4 regions of the Micromonospora sp. BQ11 genome follow, and region 1 is predicted to be linked to each of the others. Evidence: riboswitches for the same ligand, from Rfam matches in the RefSeq annotation. Region 1 holds a riboswitch; each other region holds the start of a gene.
The links. A riboswitch is a leader RNA that binds a small molecule or an ion and turns the genes downstream of it on or off. The one in region 1 is predicted to bind cyclic di-AMP.
Positions count from the first base shown of each region.

Region 2: it holds a riboswitch for cyclic di-AMP, as region 1 does, so the genes downstream of both, ACTMSW_RS29950 (transglycosylase family protein) here and ACTMSW_RS27500 (C39 family peptidase) in region 1, are expected to answer to the same signal.
Region 3: it holds a riboswitch for cyclic di-AMP, as region 1 does, so the genes downstream of both, ACTMSW_RS16720 (coiled-coil domain-containing protein) here and ACTMSW_RS27500 (C39 family peptidase) in region 1, are expected to answer to the same signal.
Region 4: it holds a riboswitch for cyclic di-AMP, as region 1 does, so the genes downstream of both, ACTMSW_RS06225 (coiled-coil domain-containing protein) here and ACTMSW_RS27500 (C39 family peptidase) in region 1, are expected to answer to the same signal.

Region 1 covers NZ_JBQHDB010000017.1:14,988-17,178, reverse strand. Annotated here, with positions in the region: gene ACTMSW_RS27500 (C39 family peptidase) at 67-915, opposite strand; cyclic di-AMP (ydaO/yuaA leader) riboswitch at 1,141-1,283, opposite strand; gene ACTMSW_RS27495 (hypothetical protein) at 1,605-2,191, opposite strand, start outside.
Region 2 covers NZ_JBQHDB010000020.1:89,978-92,168, forward strand. Annotated here, with positions in the region: gene htpG (molecular chaperone HtpG) at 1-106, opposite strand, end outside; gene ACTMSW_RS29950 (transglycosylase family protein) at 231-881, opposite strand; cyclic di-AMP (ydaO/yuaA leader) riboswitch at 881-1,051, opposite strand; gene ACTMSW_RS29955 (ATP-binding protein) at 1,377-2,191, shown strand, end outside.
Region 3 covers NZ_JBQHDB010000007.1:85,667-87,857, forward strand. Annotated here, with positions in the region: gene ACTMSW_RS16715 (YibE/F family protein) at 1-579, shown strand, start outside; cyclic di-AMP (ydaO/yuaA leader) riboswitch at 746-876, shown strand; gene ACTMSW_RS16720 (coiled-coil domain-containing protein) at 881-1,894, shown strand; gene ACTMSW_RS16725 (carbonic anhydrase) at 1,956-2,191, opposite strand, start outside.
Region 4 covers NZ_JBQHDB010000002.1:481,118-483,308, reverse strand. Annotated here, with positions in the region: gene ACTMSW_RS06230 (DUF2269 domain-containing protein) at 1-62, opposite strand, end outside; gene ACTMSW_RS06225 (coiled-coil domain-containing protein) at 195-1,268, opposite strand; cyclic di-AMP (ydaO/yuaA leader) riboswitch at 1,273-1,404, opposite strand; gene ACTMSW_RS06220 (cation diffusion facilitator family transporter) at 1,555-2,191, opposite strand, start outside.

The DNA.
Region 1 (2,191 bases):
ACGCGGGTACGACAACGGGCGCCGACCCCTCCTGCGGAGGTCGACGCCCGTCGCGGAGCGTGTCGGTCAGGCGGAGTAGCCGCGGGTGGCGGCCCAGTTCGCCAGGTCGATGGTGGTCATCCAGTACGCGGGGACGGCCGGATCGGCGGAGTCGGCGATCCGCACCAGACGCCCGTCGTCGGAGTAGCCCACCACCGCGATGTAGTGGCCGCCGGGGAACGAGTGCCAGCCGCCCTCGGTGTCCGTGGCGGTGCCCGCCACGTTGACCACGACGCCACGGCCGTCGGTGACGGCGGCGACCACGTCGGCCTGGAGCCGGTCCATCTGCGCCGGGGTGGCCGCGCCGCCCGGGATCATCCGGCTGCGGTACGGGTCGCCCTTGACCACGGCGTTGAGGACGCGGGTGGTGTCCTCGACCGAGTCGGTGCCGAACTGGTCGGTGCCGAGCGGGCCGGCGAGCTGGTCCTGGCTGCGGGCGATGCCGGCGGCGCTCAGGGCGTTCCGGACCGCGGCCGGACCGCAGTTGAAGAAGGTGGTCTGCGCCTGGTAGTCGTACTCCAGGATCTTGCGCTTCGGCGCCTTGGGCGGCTCCGGCCTGCGGGTCAGGTCCGGGTCCGCGGCGGCGGTGCTGGTGGCGGCGCGCGGCGACGCGGGGGCGGCGCCGGACGGGGTGGCGCTGGACGGGGCCGCGGCGGCGCGGGCCTCGCCGCGCGACGCGACGGTGGTGTCGCCGCGCAGCTCCGCCACGCCGGCCGGGGTCCGTGCGGCGGCCGGGGCGTCGTCGCCGCCGGTGATCAGGGGACCGCCGGAGGCGAGGACGAGCGCGGCGGCCGACGCGGCGGCCACCTGGTACGGGCGCTCGGCGGCCAGTCGACGGAGCTGTCGCTTGAGGTGGTGCTTCACATGTTCCTCCACGGTCTCGGGGGGCGAGCGGCACACCGGGTCCCCGCCGCGCGGGACAGCGACGGGCCCTCCGCGCGGACGACGTCGGCGCGGTGGTGGACCACTACTGGGGAGAGCGCCCGGACTACCGGGCAGCGCGGTGGGTCAGCTCGCGGCCACCGGCCGAGCGAGCACGGGTACCGCGGCGCCGTGGAGACGGCGGAACAACCAGGGGGTGGGTGCGTGCTGCACGAGTGCAACTCCTTCCGGTGCCGCCTACCGGGTTAGCTGACGGATTCGGGCGGGAAGTACGCCCTACCGCGGGCCGTGGGCCTGCGGATTCACCCCAACGTGCACTGGGTCCCCGGTTCGTGATCATCACGATTGAGCGGGTCGGCGCGGCGTCGCTCCTTGCGATCGGGTACCGCACCGGACGAGGCGACACTACTGGCCGGCCATCGGCCTGCCAACCCGCTCCCACCTGCGTAAACCTGGCCCGCGGCAGCAATTTTGCAGGCAGTTAACCACTGACGGTATTCAATGGGACGGCGATCGCAGAAACGCCCTCGGGGAGGACATCGGGACACACCTGGATGATGGTGCCCGAACCATCGGGAGCAATCGACCACGGTGCGGCGGGTGCCCCTTTCCGCAATCATGTGACCGGGCTCACGGAATTAACGGAGCAGTACCGCCCGAAAGCGGGGCGGACAGGCCGGTACTCAGCCCACCCGGGCCGGCCGCCACCGGGCGGCAGCCACCCGGCGTGGGACCGCCGCCGCCTCCCGGGCGGTCGGAACCCGACCCGGACGCAGCCGGGCCGCCGCCGCGTACGCCTCGGCGGCGAGGGCCCGCGCCGCCTCCGCGGCCACCTCGGCGTTGCGCCACGCGGCCTGTTCCCGCTCGGCGGCGGCCCGGTACGCGGCGAGCTTCCCGTCCCGTACCGCCCGGGCCAGCACCACCTCCTGCTCCACCGGGTGCCGACGCGGGTTCCAGCCGTGCCGGCGGCCGAAGACGTCACTGAGCTGGCGGGCGGACAGGTCACCGCGCCAGTGGGCGGCCATCGCGGTCTGGTGCAGCCAGCGCTCCCGGGTCGCGTACTCGGTCGGGGTGCGGGGCGTACGGGGGCTGGGCAACGCCCTGGTGCCGACGAACCGGCGGGCGGCGGTCTCCGCCTCGTCGTACGCCGCCCAGGTGCGGTCCACCTCCTCCTGCGCGGTCAGCCACGCCTGGCGGCGCCGTCGGGCGGTCTGCGCGGCCCCCGCCGCGGCCACCGCCACCTCGTCCGCGTACCGGCGCAGGTCCGCCA
Region 2 (2,191 bases), on a different contig from region 1:
GCTCGCGCAGGAAGACGTCCTTGTTCGAGTAGATCGAGTGGACCATCAGCTGGAGCAGCTGACGTGCCTCGGCCTGGAACTCCAACGTCTCGGCCCGGTTGCTCACACCGTGTCCTTTCATGCTCGACGACCACGAGAAGGTTCGCGGAAAGGATACGAGCCGTCGCGGACGGCGATGCGACGACGCCCGGCCGGTGGTGCCGGCCGGGCGTCGTCGAGGAGGGTACGCGTCAGAGGCTGAGCCGCTGACCCGGGAAGATCAGCCCGGGGTCGTCGCCGACGACGCGCTCGTTGCGCTCGTACAGCGCCCGCCAGCCGCCGTCGACGTCGTGCGAGGTGGCGATCTTGGCGAGGGTGTCGCCCGGCTCGACCACGTGGCTCTCGCCGCTGCTCGACGGTGTGGTGTTCCGCGTCGAGCGGTCGTTGCCCGAGTCGCGCTTCGTCGTGCCGGAGTCGCGCTTCGTCGTGCCCGACTCCGAGGACCGCTCGGCCTTCTTCGGCGTGTACGCCTTGGTGGAGCCGCCCCGCTTGCCGCAGGTCGGCCACGCGCCGATGCCCTGGCCGTCGAGCACCCGCTCGGCGACCGCGATCTGCTCGCCGCGGCTGGCCAGGTCGGCCCGCTTGGCGTACTTCAGGCCGCCGTAGCCCTCCCAGGTGCCCTGGGCGAACTGGAGGCCGCCGTAGTAGCCGTTGCCGGTGTTGATGCTCCAGTTGCCGCTGGACTCGCACTCGGCGATCGCGTCCCAGTTGACGCTCGCGGCCTGCGCCGGTGCGGCCGGGCCGAAGATCGCCACCGCGCCGGTCACGGCGCCGACGGCGAGCGTGCCGAGAGCGGTACGACGGGCGGTGCGACGGTGCCGGGGCTGGTAGTCAGATGTCATCGATGTGTCCTCCACGCCTGCGAGGTCAGCTGTCGGGTTCGGGCCGAGGAGCCCGGCCGCCGAGGCGGCTTCACCCCGAGGTGACGTGCACCGAGGAACGTGTGGGTCCCCCGCTCCATGCCTGGTGACGGGTACCGACGGCCGGCGGCAGGATTAGGCGTTACCGACCGTGGAGTTCGCGTCGCGAACCCGCTCGACGTTAGGAGCGCTTCGCGCCGATTGCCCACTTCTCGTGAACTTCCTCACCGCCACGCACGGGAGCACGAGCCGCCAACTTGCGCCCCACCCGTACCTGTGATCGCCCGCCCCCCTTGGCCGCCACCTGTGGCGGGGCCACAGGTGTGGATGCGGATGCCCGGGGGTACAGATCACCTCCGGGGTGGCGACGGATGCGCGAGCGTCCGCAGGTGCCAGGATGGGGCAGCTAACGCCAGCAAGGGGTGGTCGGCCCCGGAACGGGGCTGCGATGGGACTCGGTCGAGGGTGACGCAACGGGTGGGTGACCTCTTCGTCGGTGGTGGGGACACCGGGCGGCTGATGGCCCGGCTCGACTGGTCCCTGACGCCCCTCGGCGCGGTCGAGGGCTGGCCGCAGAGCCTGCGCGCCGCCGTGCGGATGGTGCTGTCGTCCCGCTACCCCATGCTGCTGCTGTGGGGGCCGGAGTTCACCCAGCTCTACAACGACGCCTACTCGGCACTGATCGGGGACAAGCACCCCGGCGCGCTCGGCGACGACGTGCGGGTCACCCTGGCCGAGGGTTGGGACGTGCTGGCCCCGCTCATCCACGACGCGATGGCGACCGGGGTGGCCAGCTGGGTGCCGGCCCTCCAGCTGCTGCTCGACCGCTCCGGCTACCGCGAGGAGGCGTACTTCAGCGTCTCGCACGCGCCGGCCCGCGACGACGATGGCCGTACGGTCGGGGTGCTCACCGTGTGCAGCGAGGTGACCGAGCAGGTGGTCGGCGAGCGCCGGCTGCGGCTGCTGCGGGACCTGACGGTCGGCGGGGACGGGCGCACCGTGGACGTGGCCGGCACCTGCCACCGGCTGGCCCGGGCCATCGGCGGGTACCCGCTGGACGTCCCGTTCGCCGCGATCTACCTGCGCGACGGCAGCCTGCTCCGGCGGGCGGCGTGCGTCGGCGGTGACCTGGTGGCCGCGGCGCTTCCGGAGAGCGTGCCGGCTGGCGACGGGCGGGACTGGGGCCTGGGGGAAGGCGCGGCGGGCACGGTCACCGAGGTCACCGGTGTCGGCGACCGACTCGCCCTGACCGGCGGCCCGTGGGAGGACCCGGTCGCTTCGGCGCTGGCTCT
Region 3 (2,191 bases), on a different contig from region 1:
ACGCTGTCGATGTACCAGGCCGACGTCGACCTGCACGGGCTGCTGCTGGCCGGCATCATCATCGGCTCGCTCGGCGTGCTCGACGACGTCACGGTCACCCAGGCCGCCACCGTCACCGAATTGGCGCACGCCAACCCCGGGCTGAGCCGGTTGCAGCTCTACCGGGCGGCGACCCGGGTCGGCCGCGCACACATCGCCTCCACGGTGAACACGATCGTGCTGGCGTACGCGGGCGCCTCCCTGCCCGTGCTGCTCCTGCTCACCGCCGACTCGCGGGCGGTGACCCAGATCCTCACCAGCGAGTTCCTGGCCCAGGAGATCGTCCGGAGCGCGGTCGCCACCCTGGGCCTGATCGCCGCGGTGCCGCTCACCACCGCGCTGGCGGCCGTGGTCACCACGGCCGGCCGACGGGGCGGTACGGCCACCGCCGGCGACGCACCCGCCGAACCGCCGATCCCCCGCGCGGCGGTACGGGCGGAGGCGCTGGAGGCGCTCAGCGCCCCCCGCGCGACGGACACCGCGCCCGCCACCCCCGGCAGGTGGCCCGACCGAGGAAGGAGCACGGACACCGCATGGTGAAACTGCGTAGCGTGATCACGCGGACCCACCCGCCTGATAGTCGCGTCACTGGTCATCGGCTTTGGCTTCGAAATAGCTCGTTTAGTCGGCTTCCGGACGTAGATCCCCAGGACGACTGTCGGGTAACCTCGCTGCCGGTCACCGCCGAAGGCGCGCAGCGGCGCCTGCGGTGCCGCCGCCCAATCGCCGCGAGGCGAACCGGGGACCCAGGTACCTGGGGTGAATCCGCGCACGCGGTAGGGGCCACTTCCGTCCCGAACCCGTCAGCTAACCCGGTCGGCGGTCGACGGAAGGGAACATTGTGACGGCACCCCTACGCCGCTGGTCGACACCTGTGGTGGCCGTGCTCGCCGCGCTGGCCGTGTTCGCCGGGCCCCTCCCGGCGTCCGCCGCACCGACACCCCCGAAGCCCTCGGGCCACGACGCCCAGCCGACGTTGCTCAACGACGTCATCGAGACGAAGAACCGTGAGTTCGTGAAGGCCCAGGCGGCCCTGAGGAAGTCGGAGAAGCGCCAGCTGGAGCTGCAGCAGGAGTTCAAGCGGGTCCAGCGCGAGCTGGACGCGCTCGCGCCGCAGGTCAACGAGATCGCCGCCCAGTCGTACCGGACCGGGCGGATCGGCGCCGTGTCCATGCTGCTGGGGGCCCAGACCCCCGACTCCTTCGTGCAGCGCGCGGGCGCCCTGGACGAGCTGAACATGGTCAACGCCAAGCAGCTCGCCGAGGTCAACGCGGTCAAGGCCCGGGTGGAACAGGCGAAGCTGGCGCTCGACACCGAAGTCCGGGCGCAGCAGCGCCTGACCAACGACCTCAACCGGGACCGGGTCGCGGCCGAGAAGGCCCTCGACCTGGTCGGCGGCAACGGCCTGACCGGCGGCCTGGTCAACGCCACCTCACCCGTCGCGAAGATCGCACCGGGCCGGACGGGGGACGGCGACTGGCGGCCCGAGTCGTGCAGCGAGAACGACCCCACCACCTCCGGCTGCGTCACTCCCCGGACGCTGCACATGTACAAGGAGGTCAAGCGGGCCGGCTTCACCCGGTTCGTCGGCTGCCACCGGTCGGGTGGGCCGTACGAGCATCCCAAGGGCCGCGCCTGCGACTGGTCGCTCCAGAACAGCGGCTTCAGCCCCTGGCACAACACCGACACCCGGAAGTACGGCAACAACCTGACCGCCTTCCTGGTCCGCAACGCCGACCGGCTCGGCATCTACTACGTGATCTGGAACCGGCAGATCTGGTTCCCGGCGACCGGCTGGAAGTCGTACAGCGGTCCCTCGAACCACACCGACCACGTCCACGTGTCGCTGCTCTGACGACCACCGGACAGCACGAGAGGGCCGCCCCCGGTCGGGGGCGCCCCTCTCGTCGTAGCGGTCAGGCGGCGGTCGCGGCGGCCGGCACGTCGACCGACGCGGCCGGTGGGCCGTCCGCCGACATTTCAGCCACCGTGCGGACCTCGCCGGCGGTGAGCCGGTACGACATGCCGACCACCGCGCAGCGGCCGGCGTCGACCTCGGCGGCGAGCGCGTCGGAGCTGGCCAGCATCGCCTCGACGGTCTGCGCGATGTGGATGTCGATGATCCCGTCGAGGTCGGACACGCCCACGGCCT
Region 4 (2,191 bases), on a different contig from region 1:
ACCGAGCTGACCACGTGCAGCGTGAGCAGGGCCTTGCGGGCCGGCGGTGCGAGTCGGGTCATGTCAGGAGATGCTGCCGGTCCCGCGGTGGCCCGTCGTGGGCCCGGCGACGACACCCTGCGTACGTCGGCCGACGTACGCGACGGCCCCCGGTGAGCCGCCGTGAGGCGTCCACCGGGGGCCGAGGGTGCCGGTCAGTAGACCGACAGGTGCACGTGGTTGGTGTGGTCGCTGGACGGGTCGCCGTTGGCGCCGCTGTACGACTTCCACCCGCTGCTGGGCAGCCAGATCTGGCGGTACCAGATCACGTAGAGCACGGCGAGCCGGTCGGAGTTGTCGACGAAGAACGCCGCCAGGTTGTTGCCGTACGTCCGGTCCCCGCCGGTGGCGTCACCGCCGAAGCCGCTTTTCTGCGCGGCGAAGTCACAGGCGCGGCCCTTCGGGTGCTCACCCGACCCGCCGGGCCGGTAACAGGAGACGTACCGGGTGAAGCCGGCCGCCTTGGCCTGGTTGAGCGCGTGCAGGGTGCGTGGCGTGATGCAGCCGTTCGCCGGGGTCGGGTCGTTCACGCTGCACGACTCGGACGGCCAGGAGCCGTCGGAGTTGCGCGGCGCCGGCTTTGCCCTCGTGCTGGCGGTGCGGCTGCCGCTGCCGCTGCCACTGCTGCTCGGTGGGTCGGACGCCCGCTCGTTCGCCACCGTGAGGGCCTTCTCCGCCTGCTGCTTGCGCTTGGCCATCACCGTCGTCTGCTTGGTCTGCTCGCGGATCTCGACCTCCACGGCCAACTTGGCCTGGGCGGCCTTGTCGCGGGCCTCCTGGAGCTGGCGCAGCGCCCGGTCCTCGTTGGCGGCGACCTGGTCCAGCGCGGCGGCGCGGTCCATGAAGCCCTCCGGTGAGCTGCTGTTCAGCAGGGCGGAAGCGGAGCCGAGGCGACCGGTGCGGTAGGCGAGACCGGCGATCTCCCCGACCTGCCGGCTCCGCTCGGCCAACTCGGTCTCGGTCCTCTTCACCTCGACGGCGAGCTGCTGTTGCCGCTTGACCGAGGTGTCCAGGGCCCGTTTGGCGTCGAGGTAACCCTTGCTGGCCGCTTCGAGCTGAGCTCGCAGAGCGGGGGTGCCGCCCTCCTCGTCCTGCCCGGGGGCGGCGAGAGCGGTGGTCGGGACAGCGGCGGCGCCGGCGGGGACCGGTGTGCCGCCGAGGGCGACGGCGAGCGTCGCGGCGATCAGGGCCGCCGTCCGGGCGGCGCGTCGTCGTACGGGTGTGGGCATGCAGATGTCCTTCCGTCAGCCGCCGACCGGGTTAGCTGACGGGTTCGGGACGGAAGATCCCTACCGCTGACGCGGATGCACCCCAGGAACATGGTTCCCCGGTTCGCCGTGGCAGGCGATTAGGCGGCGGCCACCGCCGGCACCGGTGGGTGCCGCCTGGCGGAGGCCGGATCAGAGCCTACCGGTGCTGGTGGGACGCGTGCAGCGGTGGTGACGCATGGTGCACACGCCCTTACCGACAAAACCGGCATAAGCACACTTTACACACTCTGATTTAAGGAGATGCTCAACACCACTCGACTGTCCCGCAGGTCCCGGGAGTCGCGCCGGGCTCGATCTGCAACGTGGCGTGGTCGATGCGGAAGTCCTCCCGCAGCGCCGTCCGGGCCGCCGTCAGCACGGCGCCGACCTCGGCGTCCGGGGCCATGGTGAGGTGCGCCGAGGCCACGTCCATGCCCGAGGTGAGAGTCCAGACGTGGAGGTCGTGCACCTCCGCGACGCCGGGCACGGCGGCCAGTCGGTCGTGCACGGCGGTCACCTGGAGGTGCTCCGGGGCCGCCTGGACCAGGATCCGCAGCGCGGACCGCCCCAGCCGCCACGTGCGGGGCAGGATGAACACACCGATCGCGACCGCGACCAGGGGATCGGCCCACCACCAGTCGGTGACGGAGATCAGCAGGGCCGCCCCGATCACCCCGAGCGAGCCCAGCAGGTCGCCGAGGACCTCCAGGTACGCCCCCTGGAGGTTGATGTTCTCCTTGGCGCCGGGGCGCAGCAGGCCGAAGGCGACGAGGTTCGCCAGCAGGCCGAGCACGGCCACCACCAGCATCGGGCCGGTGGAGACCTCCGGAGGGTCACCGAACCGGCGTACCGCCTCGACCACCACGTAGACCGCCACGCCGGAGAGCAGCACGGCGTTGGCC